One region of the Nocardiopsis sediminis genome, then DNA from elsewhere that is predicted to be linked to it. Evidence: riboswitches for the same ligand, from Rfam matches in the RefSeq annotation. Region 1 holds a riboswitch; each other region holds the start of a gene.
The links. A riboswitch is a leader RNA that binds a small molecule or an ion and turns the genes downstream of it on or off. The one in region 1 is predicted to bind cobalamin.
Positions count from the first base shown of each region.

Region 2: another riboswitch for cobalamin. It lies ahead of ACFOVU_RS25345 (putative cobaltochelatase); the one in region 1 lies ahead of ACFOVU_RS15625 (energy-coupling factor ABC transporter permease).
Region 3: another riboswitch for cobalamin. It lies ahead of cobN (cobaltochelatase subunit CobN); the one in region 1 lies ahead of ACFOVU_RS15625 (energy-coupling factor ABC transporter permease).

Region 1 covers NZ_JBHSBH010000010.1:140,457-150,801, forward strand. The annotation lists gene ACFOVU_RS15615 (Na+/H+ antiporter) at 1-1,421, opposite strand, end outside; gene ACFOVU_RS15620 (PepSY domain-containing protein) at 1,659-2,459, shown strand; cobalamin riboswitch at 2,881-3,092, shown strand; gene ACFOVU_RS15625 (energy-coupling factor ABC transporter permease) at 3,122-3,847, shown strand; gene ACFOVU_RS15630 (energy-coupling factor ABC transporter substrate-binding protein) at 3,844-4,182, shown strand; gene cbiQ (cobalt ECF transporter T component CbiQ) at 4,193-4,945, shown strand; gene ACFOVU_RS15640 (energy-coupling factor ABC transporter ATP-binding protein) at 4,942-5,805, shown strand; gene ACFOVU_RS15645 (hypothetical protein) at 5,895-6,311, shown strand; gene ACFOVU_RS15650 (alpha/beta hydrolase family protein) at 6,404-7,333, opposite strand; gene ACFOVU_RS15655 (TetR/AcrR family transcriptional regulator) at 7,435-8,049, shown strand; gene ACFOVU_RS15660 (hypothetical protein) at 8,320-9,015, shown strand; gene ACFOVU_RS15665 (FAD-dependent monooxygenase) at 9,025-10,179, opposite strand; gene ACFOVU_RS15670 (TetR/AcrR family transcriptional regulator) at 10,239-10,345, shown strand, end outside.
Region 2 covers NZ_JBHSBH010000015.1:634,622-644,966, forward strand. The annotation lists gene ACFOVU_RS25335 (GNAT family N-acetyltransferase) at 1-14, shown strand, start outside; gene cobO (cob(I)yrinic acid a,c-diamide adenosyltransferase) at 29-631, opposite strand; gene ACFOVU_RS25345 (putative cobaltochelatase) at 680-2,788, opposite strand; cobalamin riboswitch at 2,845-2,973, opposite strand; gene ACFOVU_RS25350 (hypothetical protein) at 3,187-3,525, shown strand; gene ACFOVU_RS25355 (LLM class F420-dependent oxidoreductase) at 3,630-4,649, shown strand; gene ACFOVU_RS25360 (RNA-guided endonuclease InsQ/TnpB family protein) at 4,755-5,927, opposite strand; gene ACFOVU_RS25365 (amidase) at 6,306-7,718, shown strand; gene ACFOVU_RS25370 (APC family permease) at 7,921-9,309, shown strand; gene ACFOVU_RS25375 (DUF6504 family protein) at 9,322-9,594, opposite strand; gene ACFOVU_RS25380 (protein kinase domain-containing protein) at 9,857-10,345, shown strand, end outside.
Region 3 covers NZ_JBHSBH010000015.1:653,722-664,066, forward strand. The annotation lists partial or broken gene cobN (cobaltochelatase subunit CobN) at 1-2,777, opposite strand, end outside; cobalamin riboswitch at 2,845-2,967, opposite strand; gene ACFOVU_RS25415 (hypothetical protein) at 3,069-3,581, shown strand; gene ACFOVU_RS25420 (hypothetical protein) at 3,684-4,178, opposite strand; gene ACFOVU_RS25425 (cobyric acid synthase) at 4,438-5,994, opposite strand; gene ACFOVU_RS25430 (cobalamin biosynthesis protein) at 5,994-6,983, opposite strand; tRNA gene ACFOVU_RS25435 (tRNA-Arg) at 7,570-7,645, shown strand; gene ACFOVU_RS25440 (hypothetical protein) at 8,004-8,144, opposite strand; gene ACFOVU_RS25445 (TetR family transcriptional regulator) at 8,293-8,925, shown strand; gene ACFOVU_RS25450 (MDR family MFS transporter) at 8,985-10,345, shown strand, end outside.

The DNA of each region.
Region 1 (10,345 bases):
AGCCGGAGGACCTCCTCGTCTGCGGACTCGCCGGTTTCGCGGGCGCGCAGGATCTCCAGGTGCTCCTCGTACTCGCCCCGGAGCCGGTCGACGACGCCCTGGTCCGTGCCCAGCTCCGCGGCGATGCCGGGCAGCGCGTCCAAGGCCTCCTGGGCCGCCGTGACCTCGGCGAACCGGCGTTCACGCGCCACGCTGTCACCGGGCAGCCGCGCCCAGCGCGTCGTCGGGGCCAGGGCGAGCCCCTGGACCACCAGGGTCAGGGCCACGACGCACGCCGTCACGAACACGATGAGGTCGCGGTCGGGGAACGGCGCCCCGGAGTCGAGCGTCGCCGGCACGGCGAGCGCGGCGGCCAGGGAGACCGCGCCGCGGAACCCGGCCACCGTGCTGACCGCCCGGGCGCGGTTGCTGATCCGCCGCAGCCGCTGCTGGGGCCGGCGGTCGACCAGTCGGATCGTGTAGGCGGCGACGATGAGGAAGGCGAAGCGCACGGCGACGATCACCACCCAGACGACCACGACGCCGGCCAGCGCCGCCCACAGGTCGGTGCTGACCAGGGCGCGCAGCGTCGTCTGCGCCTCGATCCCCACCAGGACGAACAGCGCCGCGTTGATCAGGAAGGTCGCCAGCGTCCAGAACGCGATGGTCTGCTGACGGGTGGCGGCCACCCCGATGCGCGGCCCGACCCGGCTCATCACCAGCCCGCAGACCACCACGGCCAGCACACCGGAGGCCTCGGCGAGTTCGGCGAGCAGGAAGGCGCAGAACGGGATCAGCAGGATCAGCACGTTGCCGAGGAGGGGATCGGTGACGCGGCGCCGCGCCAGGACGCCGAGCCAGGCGATCAGCGCACCGGCGGCGATGCCCCAGGCGTAGGCGAGGGCGACCCGCCCGCCGATGCCGCCGGCGCTGAAGGGCTCCGATCCGACCGTGACGCCCACGGCGATGCCGTAAAGTACCAGCGCAGTACCGTCGTTGACCAGGCTCTCGGCTCTGAGCGCGGTGACGGTGCGGCGCGGCAGGCACCCGGAGAGGGCGGCGACCGCGGTGGCGTCGGTGGGGGCGACCGCCGCGCCCAGAACCCACGCCGGCCCCCACGGCAGGCCGAGGGCGTGCGCGGTGACCGCCACGGCGGCGGCGGTGACGACCACCAGCAGCGTGCTGTTGAGGACGATGCCGCGCAGCGTCGCGCGGATCTCCCGCAGCGACGTGGTCAGCGCCTCCCAGTAGAGCAGGGCGGGCAGGAACACCAGCAGCATCAGCTCGGGCGGCAGGTGGATCCGGCGCAGAGCGGGCACGAACCCGAGCGCGATCCCGGCCAACAGCAGGAGCACCGGCGCCGCGACCCCGGTGCGCCGCGACAGCCCGCCGCACACGAGGATGACCGCGCCCAGCATCACCACCAGCTCCAGAGCCGCCACAGGTCCTCCCCCCGCGATCATCATCCGCCCGGCGGGCAACGGGGCCGGGCCGCGACACTCTCACCCGGGGCGGTGCGAAGCGGGGGAGCCGCCCGAGGCAGGGGCCGGGACGCCCCTCGAGATCAGGATGAAGAGCGGCCCAATCTCAGAATGAAGAGGGGCTCAGACCACTTTCATCCCCTCCTCATCGCGGTGCCGGATGCTGGAACCCCGAACCACCGCTGACAAGGAGTTGCCATGCGCGCCAGGACGACGATCCTCCTCTCCTCCGCCGCCGGGCTGCTGGCCGCCGGAGCCGGGGCCTACGTACTGGCCGGTGATCCCGAACAGCCGGCGGACCCGATCCGGGTCAGCGCGGTCACCGCGGGCGGCGCGTCGAACGGAGCGCCTGCCGATGCGGGCGCGTCGAATGGGGCGCCTGCGGATGCGGGCGCGTCGAACGGCGCACCTGCCCATGCCGGTGCGTCGACGCAGCCGGCCGCCGGGACCGAGCAGCTCACGGGCGTGCTCAGCGCCGGGGACGACCCCGACGACTGGCGGGTGGCGGACGTCGACGTCGACTTCGGCCCCGAGGAGTGGCTGCTGACGAACCCGGAGGCCGGCGACCTCGACGGCGACGGCACCACCGACCCGGTCTTGGACGAACTGCGCGCACTTGAGGGCCGGGAGGTCACCCTGGACGTGCGCTATGACGATGACGACCACGATGATGACGACCGCGACGACGATGGCGATCGCGACGATGACGACGACAATCGCGACGCCGACGCCTTCACGATCAACGGGACCACCTTCCGTGCCCCCGAGGGCCCCGCCCCGTGGCAGAACACGGGTGACAGCCCCGAAGCCGACCGCGACACGGTCGCCACCGCCGCCGAGCAGGCGATCGGCGACGGCGCCCAGGCCACCGAGGTGGAGCGCACCGACGAGGACGGCTGGGAAGGCTGGGAGGCCGAGGTCCGCGCCGCCGACGGCCGGGAACACGACGTCCTCCTCGACGCCGCCGGCGAGGTCATCGACACCCGCACCGACGACTGAACCCGCGACGTCCGCCAAGAGGCCCCGCGAAGTACCCGATCACCGGCAAGGTGATCGGGCCCGGCGGCCGCCCCGAGGACACGGTTTCGGGCGCGCCGGGCTTTTCCAGCCGACGAACGGAACCCACGCGACCTCGGGCGCGGACTCCGGAGTGAACGGCATGGACGGGCCGGTGAGCGGGGCGCCTTCCGCCGGGGCCGACGATGCCCCGATCCCGGCGAGCGGTAAGGGCCCGGTGAATGCACAGGTTCGGGGCCGGTCGCCTTCTCCGATGAGGGCTGAACCCCGTCACGACCGGGCCGGCCGACCGCCGTATCCGGGCGACGGAGGGCTCGCCGGCCGGCCGACGGTGTCGGTACCCCCTCGCCTGCGCCGCACCCCCGGTGCGGAGACGGGCTATTGCGCGGGACCATATGCCGCCGTACTGTCGTGGGGCCGTGGTGTTCGGGAAGTCCGGTGGGAAACCGGCGCGGCCCTCGCCACTGTGAACGGGTAGTCCGATGCCCCGTCCCACCGCCTCCGGCGGTGCGGGCGGCGACGGTCACTGGAGGCGCCTGCGAGGGCGTCGCCGGGAAGGCCGGCGGAGGGCGCTGACCCGCAAGCCAGGAGACCGGCCACGGCGTGACGACCGTCCACGAGGTGCTGGAGATGGGTCTCCTGATATGCATATCGCCGAAGGCTTTCTGCCGTGGCAGCACGCAGCCGCCTGGACCGCTGCGTCCGCCCCTTTCGTCGTCCACGGCGTACGGTCCCTGACCGCCGCCGTCCGCGCCGACCCCGACGCCAAACTGCTCATCGGCGCCTCCGGCGCCTTCTGCTTCGTCCTGTCCGCCCTGAAGATCCCCTCGGTGACGGGCAGCTGCTCGCACCCCACCGGCGCCGGCCTGGGGGCGATCCTCTTCCGGCCGCCCGTCATGGCGGCCCTCGGCACGATCACCCTGCTGTTCCAAGCGCTGCTCCTGGCACACGGCGGGCTGACCACGCTCGGCGCCAACGTGTTCTCCATGGCGGTGGTGGGCCCGTGGGTGGGCTACGGGGCCTACCGGCTGGTCCGCGCGGCCACCCGCTCCCTCCCCGAGACGACGGCGCTGGGGGCCGCGGTGTTCACCGGCGCGGCCCTGGCGAGCCTGAGCACCTACACGGTCACCAGCCTCCAGCTCGCCCTGGCCTTCCCCGATCCGGCGGGCGGCCTCGTCGGGTCGTTCGTGAAGTTCGGCGCGATCTTCTCCGTCACTCAGGTGCCGCTCGCGGTCATCGAAGGCCTGGTGACCGTGGTGATCATGCGGCTGCTGACCACCGCGAGCCGCGGCGAGCTGCTGCGCCTGGGCGTGCTGCGCGCGGCCGGCGGCCCCGCGGCCCCGGCGGCGGCCGACGGAAAGGCGGTGTGACCGTGCCCAAGACCTCGACGACCTGGCTCCTGGTGGCGGCGGTCGCCGCCATCGCCGTGCTGCCCCTGCTGATCGGTGCGGGCGACCACCTCGCCGAGCCCTTCACCGGGGCCGACGGGCAGGCCGAAGACGCCGTCACCGAGCTGCGCCCCGGCTACGAACCCTGGTTCGCCCCGCTCTACGAGGCCCCCTCCGGCGAGGTCGAATCCGGCCTGTTCGCCCTCCAGGCGGCCATCGGCGCGGGGGTGATCGGCTACTACTTCGGCGCCGCCCGGACCCGTAGCCGGCTGCGCGCGGAGCGGTCGCCCGATCCGGGCACACGCGACTCCGGCTGACCGGCGCGGCATGCTCGCGATCGACGCGGCCGCCTACCGCAGCCCGTGGCGGCGGGTCCACCCCGCCGCCAAGGGGGCCTTCTTCGGCGGCCTGCTCCTATGCGCGCTGACGCTGCCGGCCTGGCCGGGCGCCCCACTGACGGCGGCGGTCGCGCTGGCGGCGGCCCTCGGCCCGGCGCAGGTGCCGCCGCGGGCCTTCGCCCGGGCGGCGTGGGCACCGTTGGCGTTCATCCTCACCGGCGCGGCGACCCTGCTGGTGGGGGTCGGGGGCGGCGACGGGCTTCTCGCGTGGACGCCCGACGGAACCGCCTGGGCCGCGGAGATCAGTGCCCGCGCCGCGGCGGCACTCGTGTGCCAGCTCGGCTTCGCCTTCACCACCCCGCTGGCCGAGCTGCTGCCGCGGCTTACCGCCATCGGCCTGCCGACCGCGCTGGTGGAGGTCGTGGCGTTGGTCTACCGCATGCTGTTCGTCGCCCTGGACACCGCCCGGCGCATCGGCGCCGGGCAGGCCGCGCGCCTGGGCTACAGCGGGCGGCGTGCGCGGCTGCGGTCCCTGGGGTCGCTGGGCGCCGCGCTGTTCATCCGTTCCTACGATCGCGCGCGGCGCATGCAGCACGGGCTGGAATGCCGGGGCTACACCGGCGAGCTGCGCGTGCTGTTGGACCCGCTGCCGCTGCGCCCGGCCGCCGTTGCCGCGTGCGCCGCGCCCCCGCTGCTGGTCGCCGCGGCGACCCTCGCCTACACCTATGGAGTCCGCCCGTGACCGACGGAGCCCCGGCCGTCCCCGCCGCTCCCGCCGTGCTCTCCGGGCACGGCCTCACCTTCGGCTACGACGGGGCCGCGCCGGTGTTCACCGGGCTGACGGTCGAGGCCGCCGCCGGCGAGGTCCTGGCCGTCCTGGGGCCCAACGGAGGCGGCAAGACCACGCTGCTGCGGCTGCTGGCCGGCAGCCTGACCCCGGACGCCGGCGAGGTGCGGCTCGACGGTGTCCCGGTGACACGCGGTCGCACCGGGCGGGACGCGCTGCGCCGCAGCGTCCAGCTGGTCTTCCAGGACCCCGATGACCAGCTTTTCTCCGCGAGTGTGAGCCAGGACGTCTCCTTCGGTCCGATGAACCTGGGCCTGCCCGCCGGCGCCGTGCGGGAACGGGTGGCCTGGGCGCTGGAGGCCCTGGACATCGCGGGGCTGGCCGACCGGCCGACCCACCTGCTCTCCTACGGTCAGCGCAAGCGCGTGGTGCTGGCGGGGGCGCTGGCCATGCGGCCCTCGGTCCTGGTGCTGGACGAGCCGACGGCCGGGCTCGACCCCGCCGGGGTGGAGTCGCTGCTCGCCACGCTGGAGGGCCTGCGTGCGGCGGGCACCGCGCTCGTGGTCTCCACCCACGACGTCGACCTTGCCTTCCGTTGGGCCGAGCGGGCGGTGGTGCTCGACCGCGGGCTGCTCGGTGCGGGCCCGGCGCGCGCGGTCCTCGCCGACAGCGGGCTCCTGGCCGCCGCCCGGCTGCGCCCGCCGTGGGCGCCAGGGGCCGCGTGCGCGCTGCGCCGCGCCGGCCTGCTCGCCGAGGGTGCCCCTGCTCCGGCCACCCCGCAGGAGGTGGAGCGGCTGGTGGAGGACGGGCGGTGACCGGCGACGTGGGGTGGACGGCGGTGCCGCGGGGGCGCGTGCAGCGGGCACAATGGCGGGGCCGGAAGAGCAGTGGCGGAGGGGGATCCGTGGGCGTTTCGATCTACTACACCGCGCGGCGGGACCAGGGGCTCACCCCGCATGAGCGGGGAGAGGTCGAAGGGATCGCCGATCAGGGCACCCGGGACCTGTTCGGCGAGATCCAGCGCCGCCTGCCGCAGTGGCGGGAGGCCGGCGTCGTACCGGCCGGCCTGGACGATGCCGCGGAGGTGTGCGAGGGGCTCGGCTTCTACCGGGACGCGGCGCTGGAAGCGGGCGTCGTGCTGGCGGGGTCGAGCAAGCTCTCCCACGGCCGATGCGGGACCGAGGTCATGCTCGTCCAGATCGACCATTACGTGGACCTGCTCGCGGACATCCGGCGCGCCGTGCCGGAGGCGGCCTGGCGCGTGCACATCGAGGATTCCGACCTGGTGTGGCGCGATGGCCGGTACCACCTCCCGCAGTGAGAGACCCCCGTGTGCGGCCGGCGCGGCGTCCCCCGTCCGCGCCGGCCGCCGGGGGAGGGCCCCGGTGCCGTGGGCGTGTCGGCGCCCGGGCCCTACTTCGACTCGATCCGGCCCAGGGGATCGGTGCTCTGCGACAGCGCCGTGCGCGCCGCCGGCCAAGCCGCGTCTTCCGGATAGAGGGCGCTGCGCAGGTAGGCCCAGGTGAGGTGCTGGATCAGCGCCACGCGTCCGGGGTGCTCGTCGGTGGTCTCCGCGGCTTCGTAGCCGGGGATGCCGCCGAGTGAGTGCTCCGCCCCGAACAGGGTGAGCAGGCTCTTGTCGCCGGGGCTCAGGAAATAGGGGTCTGTCATCCAGTCCGGTCCGCGGACGGTCAGCGCGGAGTCGTCGTTGTCCCCGGCGACCACGAGCGCCGGTGTGGTCATGTCGGCGAAGCTCGCGTTCAGGAACGGGAAGTTCTCGACCGCGAACGGGGTGAGGTCGGCTCCGCCCTGCCCGGCGGTGGCGAACAGCACGCCCGCGCTGATGCGCGGGTCGGACAGGTCCTCTCCGATCTTGGTCTCCGGGTCCAGGACGCGCAGGCCCAGCAGGTTGGCCACCGTCTGGCCGCCGAAGGAGTGCCCGGCCGCGGCGATGCGGGTGGGGTCGAGCCGCCCGCCCAGGCCCGGGACGGCGGCCGCCAGGACGTCGAGGTGGTCGAGGATGCTCTTCATGTCCTCGACCCGGTGGCGCCAGATCCGCGGTGTACGGGGATCGTCGGGGGAGAGGCCCAGCGTCCTGGAGTCCAGGTGGGTGGGCTGGATGACGACGAAGCCGTGGGCGGCCCAGAAGTCGGCCAGCGGGCCGTAGGCGTCCAGCGACGAGCCGAAGCCGTGTGAGAAGACGATGATGGGCAGTTCGCGTCCGGTCGCGGGCGCGGATACGCGCACGTGCAGATCGTGGCCGCGGTCCGGGGCGGGCAGCACCACCGGCTTGACCGAGACGATCGGGGCGGGCGCGCTGATGGCCACGTCGGTATTTGACATCGCATGTCCCCTGTTCTGGCATGATGGGTAATCGGAACCTCGCTCCGGAAATATACGGAGCATTGTTCCGCTTGGCAAATGGCGGTGGAAGGAGCGGCACGGTGGACGATGGTGGCGAGGGCGCGCAGCGCGCAACGCCCGGCACGGGCAAGCGGGCGGACGCCCGGCGCAACGAGGAGGCGCTGCTCGACGCGGCCGCCGCGGTCTTCGTCGCCTCAGGCGTGCAGGCGCCGGTGCGCGACATCGCGGCCAAAGCCGGAGTCGGGATGGGCACGATCTACCGCCACTTCCCGACCCGGGCGGACCTCATCATCGCCGTCTACCGGCGCCAGGTCGACGCCTGCGCCGAGGCCGGCCCGGCCCTGCTGGCGGCCGCCGCCACCCCGCACGCCGCACTGGGGAAATGGATGCACCTCTTCGCCGACTTCCTGGTCACCAAGCACGGGCTCGCCGCCGTGCTGCACTCCGAGGACGCCGGCTTCGACACGCTGCACACCTACTTCCTCGACCGCCTCGTGCCGGCGTGCGCCCGGCTGCTCGACGCCGCGGCCGAAGCCGGCGAGATCCGTTCCGACGTGCAGGCCTACGAGCTCATGCGCGGCGTCGGCAATCTCTGCATCGGCGCCGAGCGCGACCCCCGCTACGACGCACGCCGACTGGTCGACCTCCTCATCGCCGGGCTGCGCCGCCCGCCCGAGCCCTCGGCGAGGACCTGACGCGGGCCCGGCACCGGCGTATGCCTCCATGTCCGCGACCGGGGTGCCAACCGTTCGCCTGACCGTCACCCGGAGACGGTGGCCGGAACCGCCCCGGCGCCCGACCATGGCGGGACCGGGCGGCCGCGGGCCGAGGGGAGGGGGATTCCCCGGCGGTGGCACCGGCGCAGGACAACAGGATCACCGACGAAGGGCGGACCGGTCTCCCGGGATCTCGCGCCGGGGACAGGCCGGGGACAGGCCGGGGCGCAGGGACGGAGGACCGACGTGATGGACGACCCGGATCCGATCCGCAGGGGGGCGCCTGAGGCCGGCCGCCACCGGCTGATCCCGTTCTCCGAGGAGATCGCGCGCGAACTCGGTCCCGGCGATGACGATCGCGACGCCCAGCGCGCCGCCGCCCGCACATCGGTCGCGCGGCGCCGCACCCGCATCGCCGTCGTCGTCCTCGTAGCGGCGGCGGTGGCCGCCGGGGCAGCGCTGGCGTGGGGCCCGGCAGCGGACCGGTTCGGGTTGCCGACCGGGACACCGCCCGGGATCCCCGCCGCGCTCTTGGCCGGAAGCCTGCTGACGGCCGGCCTGCTCGGCCTCCGCGCCCGGCGCCTGGGCAAAGTGGTCGAGCACGCCGACGCGACCATCGGCGTCCCCATGCCGTCCGCGCACATCGATGCGTCGATGGAGGGGATCATCGCCCTGCGGGTGGCGATCGACCAGATCCCCGACCTGCCGGAACCGCTCCAGTCGCGGCTGCACGCCGAGATCGGCGGAGCGACGACCTACCGCTACTTCGTGAAGCTCATCGCCGCCGCCCGGCGCGTGCGCGAGGCGTGGGCGAGCGGCGACGAGCGGCGCTGGTCGTCGCAGAGCGCCCGGTTCGTCGACCTCTGCGAGGAGATCGAGGCGTTCTGCGACCGGGTGCAGGCGCTGCTGCGCGACCTCTCCGGCGAGGGGCCCACCCGGCGGTGACCGCGCGCGTCAGCGTACCTGCGCGCGCCAGAGGCGCGCGAGCTGCCGGGTGGCCAGGCGCGACGGTATCGCGCGCAGCAGCGCGTCGCGCAGCCACGCGGCGGCGCCGGTCCGGGAGGTCAGCCGCGACTGCCTTGATGCCGCCCGCATCATGCGCTCGGTACGGGGCCTGCGCTCGGCGTCGTAGCCCAGGAGCCGCCGGGCGGCGTCGGCGGGCTGCGCGCCGGCCAGATGGCGGCTGAGGGCGGCCGCGTCCTCGAACGCCTGGCTCGCGCCCTGCCCGAGGTCGGGCGGCATGGCGTGTGCGGCGTCGCCCAGCAGCGCGATCCGGCCGGAGGCGAATGCGGGCAGGGGCTCGGCCAGGCGGCTGATGGGGTCGACGTAGATGTCGCCGGGCGGGGTGGCCCCGATGAGCTGGGTGACGAGGGGGTGCCAGTCGGCCATCAGGGCGAGCACCTGCTCGCGTGCCGCGCGCGCATCGGGCGGCGCGCCGTGCAGGAGGGAGTCGGTGAACCAGTACAGGCGGTCCTCGCCGACGGGGAACAGGCCGAACATCGCCCCGCTGCGGCTGTCGACCAGCTGGGCGGCGAGCAGCTCGGCGGTCAGGCCGGGTGGCCGGGGCAGCATGCCGCGCAGGTCGAGCCGGCCGGTCCGTTGCGGCCCGGGGTGGGCGGGGAAGAGCTGGGCGCGCAGTGTGCTTCCGATGCCGTCGGCGGCGATCACGGCGTCCGCTCGTGCGACGGGGCTGCCGCCGCTGATCAGAGTCACGCTGTCGGGGCCGGGTTCCAGGAGCTCGATGGGGGTCGCGGTCCGCACCAGGTCCGGGGGGAGCGGGGCGCGCAGCACCCGGTGCAGCTCCGCCCTCTCGATCATGGCCGGTGTCCCGATCTCCTGCTGGGCCCGGGCCATGTCGGTGACCAGCAGCGGCCGTCCGAGGCAGTCGCGCAGGCCGCCGTGGGTCGCGCGCATGGCGTGCCCGCGGACGCCGTCGGCCACCCCCAGATCGTCCAGTGCGCGCAGTCCGTTGGGCATGACCACGATCCCCGTGCCCGCTTCCCGGAGCTCGGCGCCCCGCTCGAAGAGCGTCACCTCGTGGCCCGTGCGATGCAGGCCCACCGCCGCCGCGACCCCGCCCAGCCCGGCACCGACCACCGCGATCCGCATACCCGACCCCCTTTGGTTCACTACGATCGTACTGGTACCGCTATTGGTACCATGGCCGGATGCCGCCCACGAACCCGGGTCGCCGCCGCGCGCTGGCCGACGCCGCCATCGACCTGCTGGCCTCATCGGGCGTGCACGGGCTGACCCACCGCGCGGTGGAGAACGC
Region 2 (10,345 bases), on a different contig from region 1:
CCGACCTGGGCTGATCCCGTCTCCGGGGTCACCATTCGATGCCGCGCTGGCCCTTCTGCCCGGCGTCCATGGGGTGCTTGACCTTGGCCATCTCGGTGACGAGGTCGGCGGCGGCCAGCAGCCGCGGGTCGGCGTCGCGCCCGGTGATGACCACGTGCTGGGCGCCGGGGCGGTCGCGCAGCGTCGCCACGACGTCGTCGACGTCCACCCACCCCCACTTCATCGGGTAGGTGAACTCGTCGAGGACGTAGAGCCGGTAGGTCTCGGCGGCCAGCTCCCGCTTGATCTGCGCCCACCCTTCGGCGGCGTCGGCGGCGTGGTCGGGCTCGGTCCCGGGGCGCCGGATCCACGACCAGCCCTCGCCCATCTTGTTCCAGGTGACCCGGCCGCCCTCCCCGGAGTCGCCCAGGACGCGCAGCGCGCGCTCCTCGCCGATGCGCCACTTGGCGGACTTCACGAACTGGAACACCCCGATGTCCCAGCCCTGCGCCCAGCAGCGGGTGGCGAGGCCGAACGCCGCGGTGGACTTCCCCTTTCCGGGGCCGGTGTGCACCATCAGCAGCGGCCGGTTGCGGCGCTGGCGGGTGGTGAGCCCGTCGTCGGGCACGTGGGTCGGTACGCCCTTCGGCATGTCTCGTCGTTCTCCTTGCTGCGGTTGATCCGTTGCCGTCGCGAGGTGTCAGGCGGCGCCGCGCGCGTGCCGGACCAGGCCGCTCAGCGTGTCGGCGCGCAGCTCCTCCAGCGGCACGGGGACGGCGTCCATGGCGGCGGCGAGCCGGTGCGCCATGCCCAGGCGCACGGGCCCCGACTCGCAGTCGACGACGACGCTGCGGACCCCCTCGGCGCGGATCAGCGCGCCCGCCCGCTGGGCGTCGCCGAACCCGCCGTGGGTGGCGCGGCCGTCGGTGACGACCACGAGCAGGGGGCGCCGCCGCGGGTCGCGCAGGCGCTCGATGCGCAGCACGTCGGCGCAGCGGAGCAGGCCGGCCGCCAGCGGGGTGCGGCCGCCTGTGCGCAGGTCGCGCAGGCGGCGGGCGCCCGCCTCGACCGACGAGGTCGGCGGCAGGTCGAGTTCGGCGCCGCGCCCGCGGAAGGTCACCAGGCCGACCTTGTCCCGGCGCTGGTAGGCGTCGAGCAGCAGGCTCAGGACGGCCCCCTTGACGGCGCGCATGCGCTGCCGGGCGGCCATGGAGCCGCTGGCGTCGACGCAGAAGAGCACGAGGTTGCCCTCGCGCCCCTCGCGCACGGCCTCCCGCAGGTCGGAGCGGTGCACGATGAGGCCGCGGCCGTCGCGCCCGCGTGCGCGCTGGTGCGGGGCCGCGGCGTTCACGGTGGCGGCGAGGTGCAGCGCGCCCATGCGTTCGGCGGGGACGCGGGCGCCGGTGGTGCGCCCCAGGGGCGTCTCGGCGCGCGAGCGGCGGCCGGGGGCACCGGCGCCGGTTCCGGGGACGCTGAAGAGCCGGGGCCGGTAGGCGGGCGCGGCTTCGGCGGGGGTGCCGTCGCCCCCGGAGGGGTCGCCGGAACCGGCGCCGGACGGCGGTCCGCCGTCCCGGGGGTTTCCGGTGCCTTCGGTGCCCGGAGGCCGCGGCCCGGCGGCGCCGGGCGCCGCGGAACCGTCCGGCTGCGGCCGGGGGCCGGGGCCGTCGGCGGGTCCGGCGCCGTCCGCGGCTCCCGGGTCGGACTCCCCCGCTCCGGCGGGGCTTTCGGGGCCGTCGCCCGGAGCGCCGTCCGGCCCGGCGGGGCCGCCATCGGGGGGTTCGGGGTCGTCGTCGCCGGCGTCGTCGAGCGCCTGCCGGAGGCGGTCCTCGTCGAGGCCCGGGGCGTCGAAGGGGTCGCGCCGGCGGCGGTGGGGCAGGGCCAGGCGGGCGGCGTCGCGGACGTCGTCGCCGGTGACCTCGGTGCGGCCGCGCCACGCGGCCAGGGCCATGGCGGCGCGGGCGGTGACGATGTCGGCGCGCAGGCCGTCGACCTCGAAGGCCGCGCAGACCGCGGTGACCTGGCGCAGAGCGGCGTCGGACAGGGCCACGCCGGGCAGGCGCGTGCGCGCGGCGCGGATGCGGGCGGCCAGCTCGGCCTCCTCGCCCGCGTGGCGGGCGGCGAAGCCGGCGGGATCGGCCTCGTAGGCGAGCCTGCGGCGCACGACCTCGGCCCGCTCGGCGGGGTCGCGGGTCGCGGCGACCTCCACGGTCAGGCCGAACCGGTCGAGCAGCTGAGGGCGCAGCTCGCCCTCCTCGGGGTTCATCGTGCCCACGAGCAGGAACCGGGCCGCGTGGCGCACCGACACGCCCTCGCGCTCGACGTGCGACGTCCCCATCGCGGCGGCGTCGAGCAGCAGGTCGACCAGGTGGTCGTGGAGGAGGTTGACCTCGTCGACGTAGAGGACGCCGCGGTGCGCCGCCGCGAGCAGCCCCGGCTCGAACGCCTTGACGCCCTCGGTGAGCGCGCGTTCGAGGTCGAGGGAGCCGGCGAGGCGGTCCTCGCTGGCGCCGACGGGCAGTTCGACCAGCCGCGCCGCACGCTGTTCGGCGGCGGCGCCGGTGTCGTGGGGGCCGTCGGGGCAGCCGGTGTCGGGGGCGGCGGGGTCGCAGGAGAACCGGCAGCCGGGGACGACGCCGATCCCGGGCAGGAGCGCGGCCAGGGCGCGCACCACGGTCGACTTGGCGGTCCCCTTCTCGCCGCGGACCAGCACCCCGCCGACAGCGGGCGACACCGCGTTGAGCAGCAGGGCGAGCTTGAGGTCGTCCATTCCGACGACCGCTGTGAAGGGGTAGCGAGCGGAAGCGCCCACGCTGTTCGGTCCTTCCTCGGGAGTCCACGCCCATAGGGGTCGGTCATGGCGCCGGGCAGTCTCCTGGCTCCCAGATCGCCGCTCCCCCGCCGCCTTCCCGCCGGGACTTCCGGCAGTGGCGATGGTCGCGGGTTCGCTCCCTGGTCACAGTGGCGGGACCGCCCCGGATTCACACCGGGTTCCTGCCGACGGCGGGGCATCACGTCGCCCGCCGGTCGGCGCCGCCCACCACGATCTCACACGCCCTCGCGGCGCCTCCGGCCGCCGGGTGCCTCCGGCCGGCCCGCGAAACCGGCCCGGAATCGGCCGAACCGCCCGGACCGGATTGGCGTCCCATGATGTATCCCGCCGCCGTGAACGCACCCGGCGCGGGCCGTGATGGAGAGGAAGGAGCAGGCGTGGGCGTGATCGAAATGGGCTTCACCGTCGTGGCGGCCGGAGTCGTGGTGCTGCTGATCGTCAGGATCGCCGGCCGGGCCCTCAACCGCTCGGGCGGGCGCACGCCGCCCCGGCGACGGGCACGCGGCAGCGGCTATGCGGGCGGCGACTACAGCGGTGGCTGGAGCTCCGGAGGCGACGGCGGCAAAGAGGCGCACCACGGCGGATCGAGCAGCGGCGGTGACGGCGGCGGCTGGTTCAGCTGGGGCGGGGGCGACAGCGGCGGAGGCGGCTGGGGCGGCGGAGACAGTGGAGGCGGCGGAGGGGGCGGGGACGGCGGCGGAGGCGGAGGCGGCTGAGCCCCCCGCCAACGGACGCGGCGGACCGCCGGCACCCCTTTCCTCGAACTGAAACACGTTCTAGTATGCGCCCCAGGGGCGCGACGACGAATGAGGGAGCGCCGGTGGCCGACGATCTGGAACTGGGTCTCGCCGTGGGCTACTGGGGGGCCGCAGCCGACGACGCGACGGAGACCGTCCGGGCGGCCGAAGCACTCGGCTACACGTCGGTGTGGACCGCCGAAGCCTACGGATCCGACGCCTTCACCCCCCTGGCGTGGTACGGCGCCCGGACCCGCGACATCGGGCTCGGCACCGCGATCGCCCAGATGTCGGCGCGCACCCCGGTGGCCACCGCCATGCACGCCCTCACCCTGGACCACCTCTCCGGCGGCCGGCTGCGGCTGGGCATCGGGGTGTCGGGGCCCCAAGTGGTGGAGGGCTGGTACGGCCGCCCCTTCCCCCGCCCGTTGCAACGGACCCGCGAGTACATCGACATCATGCGGCAGGTCTGGCGGCGCGAGGCGCCCGTGACCGGCGACGGCCCGCACCACCCGCTGCCCTACCCCGGCGGCGCCGGCCTGGGCAAGCCGCTCAAGTCGATCACCCACCCGCTGCGCCCGCGCATCCCGGTGTACCTGGGCGCCGAGGGCCCCAAGAACGTGGCCCTGGCGGCGGAGATCGCCGACGGCTGGGTCCCGATGTTCTACCACCCGCGGCTCAGCCCCCCGCTGTACGCCGACGCGCTCGCCGCCGCCCCCGCCGGCTTCGACATCGCCTGCACGGTCACGGTGGTCGAGCACGCCGACACCAGCGAGGCGCTGCGGCTGGCGAAGGCGCCCTACGCCTTCTACATCGGGGGCATGGGCGCCCGCGAACGCAACTTCCACCTCGACCTGTTCGTCCGGCTCGGCTTCGCCGAGGAGGCGCACAAGGTGCAGGACCTGTTCCTGGCGGGGCGCCGGGCCGAGGCCGTCGACGCCGTGCCCGACGAGCTCGCCGACGGCCTGGCCCTGGTGGGGCCGCTGCCGCGGATCGCCGAACGCCTCCAGGCCTGGCGCGAGAGCCCGGTGACGACCCTGCTGCTCGCGGGGGTGCGCGACGAGCCGCGGCTGCGGGCGCTGCGCGATCTCGTGAAGGGCTGACGCAGGGGCCGGTCTGCGGGGATGCTGTCAGCTTCTCGGGGCTGGAGCCCTGAGCTTGCAGGTAGGGCCTCACTGGCTGTGGGGTTGCCTCCCGCGTCTTGGCCATCAGACCTGTGGTCCGGTGACCGGGGCGCGTGACTCACGCCCCGCTTTCCACACGGTCTCGCCGCGGGCGGCGATGTTGCGGGAAGCGTTCCGGTCCGCATGCGCAACGACGCCGCAGCCCCGGCAGATGAAAAGACCCCGGTCCACACGGTTCCTCCTGTCCGTGTGGCCGCACTCGCAGCAAATCTGCGACGTGTACCGGGGGTCGACGTGGACGAGGGGCACGCCAGCGCGGCGTGCCTTGTAGACGATGAAGCCTCCGAGCTGGGCGAAGGCCCAGGAATGGAGGGTGACCCGTTGGGGCTTGCGGAGCCGTACCCTCTGCAGGATTCCCTTGAGGTCTTCCAGGGAGATCCCGGCCGAGGTGCGTTCAGCCTCGGTCACGATCGTCTTTGCGATGACGTGATTGGTGTTCTTGACGTGGCGCGCTTCCTTACGGCGACGCGCCTTGAGCCGCCGCCTGGCAGACTGGGTGCCCTTCTTCTGAAGCTTCCGACGCAGGTTGAGCTGCCGCCTGCGGTACCGGGTGAGGCCGCGCCCGGCCGCCTGGTAGCCAGTAGAGGTGGTGGCGATATTGGCGATGCCGAGGTCGACGCCGACAAACCCCTCCGGCTCGTACACCTCGGGCTCGGGAACATCGCAGATGGCGATGAGGTACCACGCGCCGTCACGGCAGATCAGGTCTGCTTCGCCTTTTCGGTACTGGGCAAGCGTCTTCAGCGCTCCGGGGGAGCAGACGAACCCGATGTCCTTCAACCGGCCCATGCGGGTGGTGATGGCAACCGCCTGGGCATCGATGTCCCAGCCCATATTGCGGTGGTCGTACGCCTGAGCCGCATCCGTGCGGAAGACGATCGGCTTGGACTCGGCCTTCTTGCGTCGCTTGGATCCCTCCTTGCCGAAATTCCCGGCCCTGATGTTCGCCCGCAGCGTTGTATAGGCATGGGTGACCTTCTTGATGAGCTGCTGCGCGGCGGCGGACTTGATGCCTCGCTCGCGCAAGCCCGCATAGACGAGCTTGCGCAGAGCGTACTCACGGACCTTGAGCCCGAAGTGCTCGAACGCGACCCAGGACACCCAGTTGGCGCCCTCATTGCAGCCGTGCAGCTCGTCACGCAGAGCCGACGCCGCCTCGGGCATCGGCCGGAGCTTCACGGATACAACTATCTTCACGAATTGAGACCATAGCATTACTACATGCAACATCGACGGGAATCGAACCCGACGTGCGCATGGGGGAACCGCTCGCTACGCCCACTCTCCACGCTCACTCCGTCTTCCCGCAGCGCCTTCCCGCCGTGCTCAGCCGCTGCGAGGAGATCCTTCGGAAGGCCATCGAGGAGTTCGGCGCGAAATCGCGGAGTTCAACGGCGGAGGCTGGTCACGTACACCTGGTGAGGCACTGTCGCCGGACCCGTGAGACGCAGCGATACGGTGGCGCCCCGAGCCACCCCGTTAGGATGCAATTGATCCCGGGGCTGAAGCCCTGGGATTTCTTGCAAGGTCCGCTAATTGGACGACGTTGCCCCCGGTCCGGATTGTGAGACCCCCATGCACGAGGACATCGCCTACAGTCCCGCACGGGAGCTGGCTCGGCTGCTGCGCGCACGCGAGATCTCGGCGCGCGAGGTGGTGGAGGCCCACTTGGAGCGCATCGAGGACACCGACCCCGCGATCAACGCGGTCGTGACCCTCTGCGCCGAGCGGGCCATGGACGAGGCCCGCGCGGCCGACGAGCGGCTGGCCTACGGCGCCGATGTCGGCCCCCTGCACGGCCTGCCCGTCGCCCACAAGGACACCCACGAGACCGCCGGCGTGCGCACCACGTTCGGGTCCCCCATCTACGCCGACCACGTCCCCCAGCACGACACGCTGGTCGTCGAGCGGATGCGCGCCGCGGGCGCGATCACGATCGGCAAGACCAACACCCCCGAGTTCGCCGCCGGATCGCACACCTTCAACACGGTGTTCGGCACCACCCGCAACCCCTACGACACGTCGCGCTCGGCCGGGGGCAGCAGCGGGGGCGCCGCGGCCGCCCTGGCCGCCGGGCTGCACCCGCTCGCCGACGGCTCGGACATGGGCGGGTCACTGCGCAACCCCGCGTCGTTCAACAACGTCGTCGGGCTGCGCCCCTCGCCGGGCCGGGTGCCGCGGTTCCCCGAGGAGATGGGCTGGTCGACGCTTTCGGTCCAGGGCCCGATGGCGCGCAATGTCGCCGACGCCGCGCTGCTGCTGTCGGTGCAGGCGGGGCCCGACCCCCGCTGCCCGATCTCCGTGCGCGAGCCCGGGTCGGTGTTCGCCGGACCGCTCGACCGCGATCTGCGCGGCCTGCGGGTGGCCTGGACCCCCGACCTCGGCGGCGCGTTCACCTCGGAACGGGCGGTGCTCGACACCCTGGAGCCGCAGCTGTCGGTGTTCACCGGCCTGGGCTGTGAGGTCACCGAGGACGCCCCCGACCTCAGCGGCGCCGAGGAGGTGTTCCGCACGCTGCGCGCCTGGCAGTTCGCGAGCAAGTTCGGGCCGCTCCTGGAGACCGACCGCGACCGCCTCAAGCCCAGCATCGTGTGGAACACCGAGGCCGGGCTCGCCCTCACGGGCGACGACCTCTCCCGCGCCGAGCGGCTGCACACCGCGATCTTCCACCGGACGCGCGCGTTCTTCGAGCGCTACGACGTCCTGCTGCTGCCGGTCAGCCAGGTGGTCCCCTTCGACGCCGACCTGGAGTACCCCGCCGACATCGACGGGGTCGCCCAGGAGACCTACCTGGACTGGATGCGCTCGTCCTACCTGATCACCGTCACCGGCAGCCCCGCGCTGTCGGTGCCCGCGGGGTTCACCCCCGGCGGGCTTCCCGTGGGCCTTCAGATCGTGGGCCCGCAGTTGGCCGAGCGGCGGGTGCTGGAGGTGGGCCACGCCTTCGAGCAGGCCACCGGCTTCGGCCTGCGGCGCCCCCCTCTGTAGGGGGCGGCGGCGCCGCGGTGATTCCGGGAGATCACCCCGCCGGGTCGGATCGGTGAATTTCCCGATCGTGCGCAATTCGGGATCAACAGGGGGATTCCCTTTTGATGATCTCCGGGGCACGCTGAACCCCTGCACGTCCGCACCCCCATGTGGAGGCCCCGTGAGTTCGAGCACGCAGGAACCACAGCAGGAACAGGGGTTCATGCGTGTCCTGGGCCGCTGGGACATCCTCGCCCTGGCGTTCGGCGCGATGATCGGCTTCGGCTGGGTCGTCCTCACCGGCGAGTTCATCAACGCCGCCGGCAGCCTCGGATCGGCCCTCGCCTTCGTGATCGGCGGCGTGATCATCGCCCTGGTCGGCCTCACCTACGCCGAGCTGGTCGCCGCCATGCCCCAGGCCGGCGGCGAGCACCACTACGCGCTGCGCGCGCTGGGGTCGCGCGGCGCGTTCGTCGCGTCCTGGGCGATGGTCCTCGGCTACGTCTCCGTGGTGGCCTTCGAGGCCGTGGCCCTGCCGCAGACCGTGCTCTACCTGGCACCCGACATGCAGGTCGGCTACCTATGGACGGTGGCGGGCTATGAGGTCCACGCCAGCTGGGCCGCGGTCGGGATCGTCTCGGCGATCGCGATCACGGCGCTGAACTACATCGGGATCCGCCCGGCGAGCGTCTTCCAGACCGTCGCCGTGCTGTTCCTCCTGGCCGCCGGGGCCCTCCTGCTGGTGGGGTCGCTGACCGGCGGCTCCGCGACGGACATGCAGCCGCTGTTCACCGGCGGCGTCCCGGGGATCGTGACGGTCCTGGTCGCGGTGCCGTTCCTGTTCGTGGGCTTCGACGTGATCCCGCAGTCGGCGAGCGAGGTGAAGATCCCCTACCGGCAGGTGGGCCGGATCCTCGTGGTGTCGGTGGCCTGCGCCTCGGCCTGGTACATCCTGATCATGCTGACCGTGTCCTCGGGGCTGGCGCCCGAGGTGCTGGCGCAGTCCGAACTCGCCTCGGCCGACTCCATGACCGAGCTGTGGGGCAGCAGGGCCATGGGCCAGCTGCTCGTTCTCGGCGGCATCGCGGGGATCGTGACCAGCTGGAACGCGTTCCTCATCGGCGCCAGCCGGCTGCTGTACGCCATGGCCGTGTCGCGGATGATCCCGGCCTGGTTCGGCCGCCTGCACCCCCGGTTCCGCACGCCGGGCAACGCGGTGCTGTTCATCGGGGCGCTGTCGGTCATCGCCCCGCTCTTCGGCCAGCCCATGCTCGTCTGGCTGGTCAACGCCGGGGGCATCAACATCGTGGTCGCCTACCTGATGGTCGCCCTGTCGTTCCTGGTGCTGCGCCGCCGCGAACCCGGCATGGCACGCCCGTTCCGCACCCCGGCGGGCACCGTGGTCGGGGCGCTCGCGGTCGCGGCCAGTATCGGCCTGGGCGTGCTGTACCTGCCCGGCATGCCGGCGGCGCTGACGTGGCCCTACGAGTGGGGGATCATCGGGCTGTGGTGGGTGCTGGGCGCCGCCTACCTGCTGCGCATGCCCGGTGTGGGCCCCGGCGCCGACGCCGAGGCGCGGCTGATCGGCGCGGTCGAACAGCGCCGGTCCTGAGGGCCCCGAGGGTCAGTCCCAGACCCGTGCCAGGGTCCAGGAGCCGGTGAGCGAATCGTGCCGGAGCTCGTAGACCCCGCGTGAGACGTCCTGGGAGCCCGCCTCGACCCGCCAGTAGGTGCGCTGGGGCAGGCGGTCCTCGGCGTGGGGCGCCCAGTCGGCGCGCAGGGTGACCCAGTGGTCGATGATCCGGCGGACCACATAGATGCGCCCCTCCCAGGTGAAGCGCACGGGCCGGCCGTCCTGCTCGGCCACCGTGATCTGCACGCCGAAGATGCGCCCCACCCGCGGGCCTCCCTCACCATCGCCGGTCGGCGCGCACGCCGAGCGGGACCCGCGGGGAAGGGCAGGCCGAAATTCGAACACGTGTTCCCATTCTATCCCAGGCGGGCAACCCGCTGGAAGCGCGGCATCAGCGCACGTGTCTAGAATCGTGGCGACCCTCCCTTACATGGCGTACCTCCGGCGGCGTCCGCACCCTCCGCGCCTCGGCCCCCGATACGCCATGAGGCGCGAATGACGCGACCCCGCAAAGGAACCCAGCACTGTGACGCCAAACGGGCACGAGAGCGCCAAGCCCCTCCGGACCGGCGACCCCCGCGAACTCGGCAACTACCGGATCGAGGGGCGCCTGGGCCGCGGCGGCATGGGCACCGTGTACCTGGCCCGCGACGCATCGGACCGCCTCGTCGCGGTCAAGCTGATCCACCCCGATCTGAGCGACGACGAGGACTTCCGCCGCCGGTTCGCGCGCGAGGTCGCCTCCGCCCGCAAGGTCGCGCGGTTCTCCACGGCGGGGGTCCTGGACGCGCGCCTCGACGGCGATCCGCTGTTCATCGTGTCGGAGTACGTGCCGGGCCCCAACCTCTCCCAGGCCATCACCACCGACGGCCCGATGCTCGGCGGCACGCTCGACAGCCTCGCCATGGGCGTGGCCGCCGCCCTGGTCGCCATCCACCGGGCGGGCGTCGTCCACCGCGACCTCAAGCCCGCGAACGTCCTGCTGTCGGCGGTGGGCCCCAAGGTGATCGACTTC
Region 3 (10,345 bases), on a different contig from region 1:
GGGCGGGTTCCCAGCAGGGCGAGAACTTCGGCGACGTCATCGCCCTGGGTCCGCATGGCGGCGGTCCCCCACACCGTGAGGCCCACCGACCGGGGGTAGTCGCCGGTGTCGTCCAGGTGCCGGCGGATCAGCGAGTCGGCGAGGGCCTGGCCGACGTCCCAGGAGTTGCGCGACGGCACGGCCTTGGGGTCGACGGAGTAGAAGTTGCGGCCGGTGGGCAGCACATTGACCAGGCCGCGCGTGGGAGAGCCGGAGGGCCCGGCGGGGACGTGGCCGCCGTCGAGGGCGTGCAGCACGGCGTCGATCTCACCGCCGGTGGCGGCCAGCCGCGGCACCACCTCGCGGGCGGCGAAGTCGAGCACCGCGCGGGCATCGGGCAGGTCGGCGCCCAGCACCTCGGCGACCACGGGGCCGGCCCCGTCCGCCGGCCAGCCGCGGGCGTCCATGGCCTCGACCAGGCGGCGCGCCAGTTCTTCGAGGAGGTCGACGGCGTCGGACGCGGTGCGGGCCGGGCCGTCGACCAGCTCCGTCAGCGCCGCGGGGACCTCGATGCGCGCGCCCGGGTCGGCGAGCAGGTCGGCCTCGCGCAGGCCGAAGGCCGCGGCCAGGGCAGCGCGCAGCCCGGGCAGCGCCCCTGCGCGCCCGGCCCACACCTGGGCGGCGCGCACCACCGCCAGCACCAGGTTCACCCGCGCCTCGCCTTCGGGGGCGGCGCCCAGGGTGTGCAGGCCGTCGCGGATCTGCACGTCCTTGATCTCGCACAGGTAGCCGTCGACGTGCATGACGAAGTCGTCGAACTCGTCGTCGCCCGGCATCTCCTCGCGGTGCAGGTCGTGGTGGAGTTCGGCCGCTTTGATGAGGGTCCAGATCTGCGCGCGCAGCGTGGGCGCCTTGTCCGGGTCGAGGTCGCTGACCAGGGCGTATTCGTCGAGGAGCTGTTCGAGGCGGGCGATGTCGCCGTAGGTGTCGGCGCGCGCCATGGGCGGCACGAGGTGGTCGACGATCGTGGCGTGCGCGCGGCGCTTGGCCTGGGTGCCCTCGCCGGGATCGTTGACGATGAAGGGGTAGACCAGCGGGAGGTCGCCGAGCACGGCATCGGGGGCGTCGTCGGCGGCCAGGCCCAGGCCCTTGCCCGGCAGCCATTCCAGCGTGCCGTGCTTGCCCAGGTGCACCACGGCGTCGGCACCGAACCCGCCGGAGCCGCGCGGGGCCTCCAGCCACCGGTAGGCCGCCAGGTAGTGGTGGGAGGGCGGCAGGTCGGGGTCATGGTAGATCGCGATCGGGTTCTCGCCGAAGCCCCGCGGCGGCTGGATCATCAGGACGACGTTGCCGAAGCGCAGTGAGGCGAGCACAATCTCGGGCCGGCCGCCGGAGTCGTCGACGTAGAGCTCGCCGGGAGGCTCGCCCCAGTGGGCGGTGATGGAGTCGCGGAGCGGGGCCGGGAGGGCGTCGAACCAGCGGCGGTAGTCGTCGAGCGGCACGCGGGCGGTGGCGGCGGCGAGCTGGTCCTCGCTGAGCCATTCGGTGTCGTGGCCGCCGGCGGCGATGAGAGCGTGGATCAGCGGGTCGCCGTCGTCGTCACGGCGGTCCTCGTCGGGGCCGGGAACCCGCCACAGGGTGTCGTCGCCGCCGAGGTCGTAGCCGCGCGCGGCGAGGTCGCGGAACAGCCGCACGGCCGAAGCGGGGGTGTCGAGGCCGACCGCGTTGCCCACCCGGGAGTGCTTGGTGGGGTAGGACGACAGCACCACGGCCAGGCGGCGCTCGCCCGCGGGAACGGAGCGCAGGCGTGCGTGGCGCACCGCGATGCCGGCCACGCGCGCGGCGCGCTCGGGGTCGGCCGCGTACAGCGGCAGGCCGGAGTCGGTGTCGCCGCCGATCTCCTTGAAGGAGAACGGCACCGTGATCAGCCGGCCGTCGAACTCGGGGATGGCGACCTGCATCCCGGCGTCCATGGGGGTGAGCGCGGCGCCGGACGCCCGCCATTGGTCGCGTCCCGAGGTGAGCACCAGCCCTTGGATGATCGGGACGTCGAGCCGGGCGAGCGCTCCGGCGTCCCACGCGTCCTCGTCGCCGCCCCCGCTGGCGTCGGCGGCCACCGCGCCGCCTGCGGCGAGCACGGTGGTGACGATGGCGTCGGCCCGGCCCAGGAGCGCGAACAGCTCCGGCGCGGAGTCGGGCGACAGGCCCCGCAGCGAGCCGGAGAACACGGGCAGGGGGACGCCGCCGGCGTCCTCGATCGCGTCGCACAGCGCGTCGATGAAGGCGGTGTTGCCCGACAGCTCGTGGGCGCGGTAGAAGACGACGGCCACGGTGGGGCGCCCGCCGGGATCGGGGGCGGGGGCCGGGCGCTCGTGCACGCCGAACTCGGGCATGGTCTGCGGCGGGTCGAACCCCTCGCCGGTGAGCAGGACGGTGTCGGAGAGGAACCGGCTCAGCTGGCGGAGGTTGGCGACGCCGCCTTCGCGCAGGTAGGCGTGGGCGTCGGTCGCGACACCCGACGGGACCGTGGACAGCGCCATCAGCCCGGGGTCGGGTGCGGCCTCGCCGCCCAGCGCCACGAGCGGCAGGCCGCTGGCCCGCAGGGCCTCGACCCCGCCGGGCCAGGCCTCGACCCCGCCCAGCAGGCGGACCACGGCGATGTCGGCGCCGTCGAGCAGCGCGGGGAGGTCTTCGGGTGAGGTGCGGGCGGGGTTTGCGGTGCGGAAACCGGCTCGGGCGGCGCCGGCCGCGAGCAGATCGGTGTCGGCCGTTGACAGCAGCAGGATGGTGGCGGCCACGCGGGTCCCTCTTCACAGAGTGCGGGGTCCTCGCCCCGCGACCGGACAGGTGTCACGACGGTGCGGCGTCTCCTGGCTCGGGGATCAGCGCCGGCCTCGGCCTTCCCACCGGACGGTCCGGCAGTGGCGTCGTTCGAGGCGGGCTCCCCCCTCACAGTTGCGGGACAGCCGCGGATTCGCACCGCGTTCCGTCGCGCCGTCGGCGACCATCCTCGCAGAAGGCACCGGACCGGATCGGCGCTGGTCCCCCGTCCGGTCCGATCACCTCCCGGGGTTTGACACAATCCCAGCATGACCCATTACCCCCAACAGCCCGGACCGGGCGAGGAATACCCCCAGGCGCCCGGTACCGACCCCTATGCGCAGCCGGCCGCGCCCGGCTACGGGGAGCTGGCTCCCTATGGGCAGACTCCGCAGACCGGCGGCTGGCAGGCGATGCCGGCTCCGGCAGGCGGCCACCCGCCGCTGGCCACCATCGGCGACATCACCATCACACAGACCGAGGTGATCACCCCGGCGGGCAGGTTCCCGATCAAGGGGAGCACCTGGACGGTCACCGACATGACCACGGTGTCCGACGGAATCCCCGCCTACGCCATCGTGATCGCCATCCTCTTCTTCTGGTTCTGCCTGCTGGGCCTGCTGTTCCTGCTGATCAGGGAGCGCAAGGTGTCGGGGCACGTCCAGGTGACCGTGCAGGGCAACGGGGTGTTCCACTCCACGATGATCCCCGCCCACGGCCCGGGCACCGGCCACCAGGTGATGCAGCAGGTCAACTACGCGCGCAGCCTCGCCGCGATGTAGCGAGCAGGCCCCCGGAGACGGGGCCCGCCCGCCACGGACGGACCACCACGGGCCGGATTCCTCCGGCCGGGCGGCCGTGGCCCGCACGACCGCCCGCACCGCTCAGCAGCCCGGCCCGGCACCCCCGGGACCGGAATCGGTGGAACCCGAGGCGGTCAGATGGTCGATCACGAGATCACGGACGAACGGCGCCAGCGGCCGGTCGCCCGCGGAGGTGGCCAGAGCGGCGAACTCCTCGGCGCTGAAGACGACCGACAACGACGGAGAACCCGCCCGGCTGTGCTTGGGCAGACCCAGCATGTGCCGGTGGACGCGCTCCAGCGCCTCGGGCGGCAGCGGCCCGTAGGCGGCTTCGAGCTGCGACAGCCATCCGCGCAGCTCGCTCCAGCGGGCATGGCGCCCGGCCAGGACGCACAGGTAGGACGCGAGATCCTGCCGGCCCGCGGCATGCCGGAGCTCGCCCAGCGTCGCGGGATCGAGAGTGAGCACGACGCGGTCGCCGTGGCCGGCCGGGTCGGATTCATCGGGGCACCCGTGAGAGCCGGCGGAGGCGGTGGAATCGGCGGATGCGGACACAGCGGAATCGGTGGTGGTCACCGGAGCCTCCACAGAGGTGAGGGGATCGCCCGCCGGACTGGCCGTACGGGCACGGACTGGCGGCCCCCATCGCGTCGCAGGAGCCCCTGACCACGCCCACCACGGTGGGCCGGAGGGGTCCGCGTATCCTCTGACCGCTGAACACCACCAACCGTAACCGGCCGGCGACATCCCCGCCACCCGTCGTCCACAGCCCCACACGAACGCGTGAGCGCCCCCGCCGATCGGCGACGAACGGCTCGGCACGGACCGCAGAGGATCACCCGCCTCCGCCCACCCCAGCCGAAGAGGCGCCGGACACCCCGGCAGGCGGCACGACCGCCATCCCCTCGGGAACTCCGTCCTCCAGCAGACGCAGCAGGGCCCCGGTGTCCATGTGCTTCTCGACGAGGTCGCCGAGCGCGTCCAGCCGGGCCGCGCGCTCCGCGGCGAAGTCGGTATCGGGAGCGGGCACGAACCCCCGGTCCGCCGTCCGGGCCACGTCCGCCAGGAACGCCCGCCGGAACCCGTTGTTCTCCAACGCCCCGTGCCAGGTCGCCCCCCACACCGAGCCACGGCGGCACCCGTCGAGGAAGGGCACCGTCGCGGGGTCATCGGGGTCCACCGTGATGACCCCGTGGTGGATCTCGTAGGCGACGACCGGATGGCCGTACTCCACGGCCTCGGGCCGGCCCAGGGTCTTCTCCGCCGCGAACCGGACCTCGGCCGGAAGCAGGCCCAGGCCGGGCACCCGTCCGGCGCCCGACTCCACATCGTCGTCGATGGCCCGGGCCAGCATCTGGTACCCGCCGCAGATGCCCAGGACGGGGCGGCCCGCGCGGGCACGTCGGGCAACGGCGTCGGCCAGGCCCCGTTCCCGCAGCCAGGACAGGTCGGCCACGGTCGCCCGGCTGCCGGGGAGGATGACGAGGTCGGCGTCCTCCATCTCGTGGGGGGCGGTCACGAAGCGGACGTCGACACCGGGCTCCACGGTGAGCGCGTCGATGTCGGTGAAGTTGCTGATGCGCGGTGTCCGGACGACCGCCACGCGCAGGGTCTCCGGGCCCTGGGGCGGACGCATCGGGCCGCGGTCCACGCTGAGTGCGAGCGAGTCCTCGACGTCCAGCCAGAGCCCGTCGAGCCAGGGCAGCACACCGTAGACGGGCCGGCCGGTGAGCCCGCGGAGCATGTCCAGCCCGGGTTCGAGCAGCTCCGGGGCGCCGCGGAACTTGTTGACGACGAACCCGGCGATGAGCGCCTGATCAGCGGGCTCCAGCAGCGCCAGGGTCCCGTGCATGGCGGCGAAGACCCCGCCGCGGTCGATGTCGCCGACGACCAGCACTGGCAGGTCCGCGGCCCGGGCGAGCCCCATGTTCGCGATGTCGCCGGCGCGCAGGTTGATCTCCGCGGGGCTGCCCGCGCCCTCGCAGATCACCACGTCGTACTCGGCGCGCAGCTCCGCCAGGCTCTCCGCCGCCACCCGGCGCAGCCGCTCCTTGTAGTCGCGGTAGTTCAGCGCATCGGCCTCGCCGATGGCGCGGCCCCGCACGACGACCTGGCTGCGCCGGTCGCCGCCGGGCTTGAGCAGAACGGGGTTCATGGCCGCACTCGGCTCGATCCCGCACGCGGCGGCCTGCATCGCCTGCGCCCGGCCGATCTCGGCCCCATCGGGGGTGACGACGGAGTTGAGCGACATGTTCTGCGCCTTGAACGGCGCCACCTTGAGCCCCTGCCTGGCCAGCCACCGGCACAGCCCGGCCGCGATGACACTCTTGCCCGCGTCCGAGGTAGTCCCCGCAACCAACAACGCCGGCGCCCCACGCCCCGTCCGCCGCATCACACTCGCCCTTCCCGGCAACAGTTTCGGGAGTCGAGCACAGCGGGCGCGGCGGCCGCAGCGGCGGCCAGCGCAGCGGCGGCGGCCGTTACCGCGCGGGCCAGCCGCACCGCCCGCCGGATGTCGTGCACCTCAGGACGCGGCCCCTCCCCCAGCTCGGGGCGGTGCTCCACCCGCCGCCCGTACACGTTCATGCCCCCCAGGCGCAGACCCAGCGCCCCGGCGAACGCCGCCTCGCAGTGGCCGGCGTTCGGGCTGGGGTGGCGGGCGCCATCGCGCGCGCGGATCCGGCGGGCCGCACGCGGGTCTCCCGAAACCACCGGGGCCAAAGCGCAGGCCAGCACGGCGGTGACCCGCGCGGGCGCCCAGTTGGCGACGTCATCGATCCGCGCCGCCGCCCAGCCGAAGTCCTCGTAGCGCGGTGAGCGGTGGCCGACCATCGCATCGAGCGTGTTGACGGCGCGATGGCCCAGCAGCCCGGGCACGCCGAGCACGGCACCCCACACGAGGGGTGCGACGGCCGCATCCGAGGTGTTCTCGGCAACGGACTCGACCGCGGCGCGAGCGATCGCCTTCTCGTCCAGGCCCCGCGGGTCGCGCCCGCACAGGTGCGGAAGGCGGCGCCGCGCCTCCTCGATGTCCCCCGCTTCAAGGGCATCGGCGATCAGCCCGGCTTCCCGCCCGAGCATGGACCCGCCGACGACCGCCCAGGTCGCGGCCGCGGTGACGACGGCGTGCCGCATCGGCGAGGCCCGGTGCCCGGCGAGCGCCCCGAGGGCGGCGACAGGAGCCACAGCGAGCAGCGCGAACGCGACGCCCCTCGCCCGGTTCGGCGCGTACATCCGGCGCTCCAGCCGCCCGGCGGCGGCGCCGAAGACCGCCACCGGGTGCCCACGGCGTGGATCGGGCACCACACGGTCCAGGACGGCCCCGGCGAGGAGCCCGATCGCGGTGGCGGCTGCTATGCGGCGTCGATGCGGCGATGTCACGCCGTCCAAGGTAACGCGCCCGTACAGGGCTCCCCACGATTGCGCCATGTCCCCGCCCTCCGCATGCACGGGACGGGGCCACGGCCTAGATTCCCCTAGCGAACCCGTACCCACAAGGCCCTGAGCAGGGCGCAGCGAAGAGAAACGGAAAGGCGGTGGTCCACCAGGACGACCCGGGCAGACGCGGAGGACCCCTTGGGCACTATGATCATGGCGCTCGCAACCTCGGTCGGCGCATGGTGGGTCTTCTGAGCAGCCCGTTATCCCCCCACAGGACCGCCCGCCCCACCGCGGAGACCCGACCCCGCGTAACGAACTTCACGAAACGCCAGGACCGCACGCCACACAGGCGCTTGATCACGGGTAACGTGTCGTCGGAGCCCAATAGCAGCCGATTTGGTGGAGCCCGCGTGCTAACGAGACGCAACTACGAATGTCCGTAGTTGTTATTATTTTGCCCGACGATGGGTGACATCTGCCGAATACCCTAGAGTGTCCCTCAACCCCCGAAGCCCCGCCCAGCACCCTCCACACCCCACCCGGCCGCGTCGCCCCCACCCACCCCAACACGACACAATTGAATCGAGCAGCTGTAGCTCAGTGGATAGAGCATCGGACTTCTAATCCGACGGTCGCAGGTTCGAATCCTGCCAGCTGCACCAGGTCAGACGGGGTTCGAGGAACAAACCGGACACCCAAAAGGGCCGATGTGTGCTCCATGTGTGCTCGGTAGTCCGGACTCAGTCCGCCCCGCAGATGAAGGCACCTCGGGGACGACCTCGTCGCCGCCACCAGCCGCCCCACACCGGCCGATCCACCCCCGCCGCCCAACGGCACCCCAGGGCGGCCCCATACGCGCCCCACGGGCCGGTAAAACACGGCGTGGGGCGGACCACCCCTGGTAATCCGCCCCACCCCAACCATTCCGGCGCCCCTTTCGCCCGAACCGCGCCCGACCACCCCGGATGCCCATTTCGCGTCCGAGGATCAGCACCCGGCGGGCTCATTACCCGCTGGACCTCACACCCGCAACGGCACCAGCGCCGCGGTCGCCTCGGCCGCCGCGCGGGCGACCTCCGGGTAGACGGTCTGGTAGGTGTCGCCGAGGTTCTTCGCCCCGACTCCCTCGGCTACCAGCCGGAATCGAGCGACGCTGCACACATGGCAACCATCGAAGGCGGTGTGGTGCGAGACGCGACAAGGCCGCACCAGTTCATGAACGGGGCCGTCACGCTGCGGTAGAGAAACATACGCATACTGCAACTAGTGCCGTTTGCGCAAATTTTGCACACTGTGCAATCATGTTGGCATGGGATCACTTGGTGAAGGTCTGCGCGACCGTCGGCGGCGTGAAACGCGGCGTGAGATTCATGTGGTGGCGCTCCGATTGGCTCGAGAACACGGCTTCCACAAGGTCACCGTCGAGATGATCAGCGCCGAGGTCGGCATCTCGCCGCGAACGTTCTTCAACTACTTCCCAAGCAAGGAGTCTGCCGTGGTCGAGCAGCCTCCCGCGGAGCTGTCGCCCGATCTGGTCGCCCGCTTCATCGAAGGCGGCCCCGGCCGCCCTCGCGACGTCCTCACGGATTTGACCCGTCTGCTCATCGAGCAGCTCGCTCAGGATCCGCCGGAACGCAGTGAGGTCCACGACGTCTTCGAGCTCGCGCACAGTGCGCCGACCGTCTTCGCCGCTCTCATGGCGCGATTCGACGCCTCCCGGCTGACTCTCGCCGCCACTGTCGCGCAGCGCATGGACCCGGATACGGACGAGCAGGTCCCGGACTTGATCGCCTCTGTTGCGATGACCGCCGTCCGCAGCGGTATGGAGCGCTGGTCACAGGACACCGCCGACGACCGCTCCGACTCTCCGGTCCTCTACGTGCAGCGCGCTGTGACGGTACTTGAGGATTTGCTGGCGCCCGGCACCCACGACTTCACCTGATGTCGACCGACCACGATGAAGTTCGGAGCCCCATGATGGCCAGAGCCACGCCTTCCGGGATGAAAGAAGAATCCGGCGCGACCGGGAGACCCGTCCCGACGGATGCGGCCGCACTCCCGCGCCATTTCGGCCTCATATTCGCGTCTCTGATGACCGCGATGCTGCTGGCCGCTCTCGACCAGACGATCGTGAGCACCGCGCTGCCCACCATCGTCGGCGAGTTACACGGCGTGAAGCACATGGCCTGGGTGACCACTGCCTACATTCTGGCCGCCACGATCAGCATGCCGGTGTATGGCCGCCTCGGTGACCTCCTCGGCCGCAAAAGCCTCTTCCTCGGTGCCATCGTGGTCTTCATCGCCGGATCCGTCCTGGCCGGGGCCGCCCAGAACATGACGGTACTCATCATCGGTCGCGCCGTCCAAGGTTTGGGCGGGGGCGGGCTCATGATCACCTCGCAGGCGATCATCGCCGACCTCGTTCCGCCCCGCCAACGTGCCAAGTACATGGCCCCCATCGGCGCCGTCTTCGGCCTCGCTTCCGTGATCGGCCCGCTGCTCGGCGGCTGGCTCACCGATCTCGCTGCGTGGCGCTGGGCCTTCTGGATCAACCTTCCGCTCGGTGTCGTCGCCTTGGCCGTCTCCGCCTTCGCCTTGCGGCTGCCCTCGAAGGCCACCAAGGCCACCATCGACTACATGGGCATCACGCTCATGGCCGTCGCCGTCTCCTGCACCGTGCTTGTCACCATGTGGGGCGGCACGGAGTACGACTGGTCGGACCCGGTCATCCTTGGCCTCGTCGCGGGCGCCATATTGGCCTGGGCGGCGTTCTTCATCGTGGAGACCCGCGCCGCGGAGCCGGTGATCCCGCCTCGGCTCTTCGCCAGCCGCATCTTCAACATCTCCACGTTGATCGGCATGGTCGCCATCGGCATCGGGATGTTCGCCGTCATCGGCTATATGCCCACGTATCTGCAAATGGTCTACGGAGTCAGCGCCACCGAGTCGGGACTGCTCCTGATCCCCATGGTCGTCGGCATCATCATCACCGCCATCCCCTCCGGTCAGTTCATCAGCAAGACCGGCCGCTACAAGGTGTGGCCCGTCCTCGGCTCGTCCGTCGTCACCGTCACCGCGCTGCTGATGTCCACCTTGGGCACGGACACGCCGCTCGTCGTGGTCGGAGCCTACTTTTTCCTGATGGGTGCGGGGGTCGGGATGATGCAGCAGACCCTCGTCCTGGCCGTGCAGAATGACGCCCCCGGCAGGGACGTCGGCACCGCCACCTCGTCCAACAACTTCTTCCGCGAGATCGGCGCCACCCTGGGAACCGCCGCCATCGGCGCCGTGTTCACCCACCGCCTCACCGAGCAACTCGCCGACCGCATACCGGTCGCGGCGACCGAGGCTGTCGGACGTAC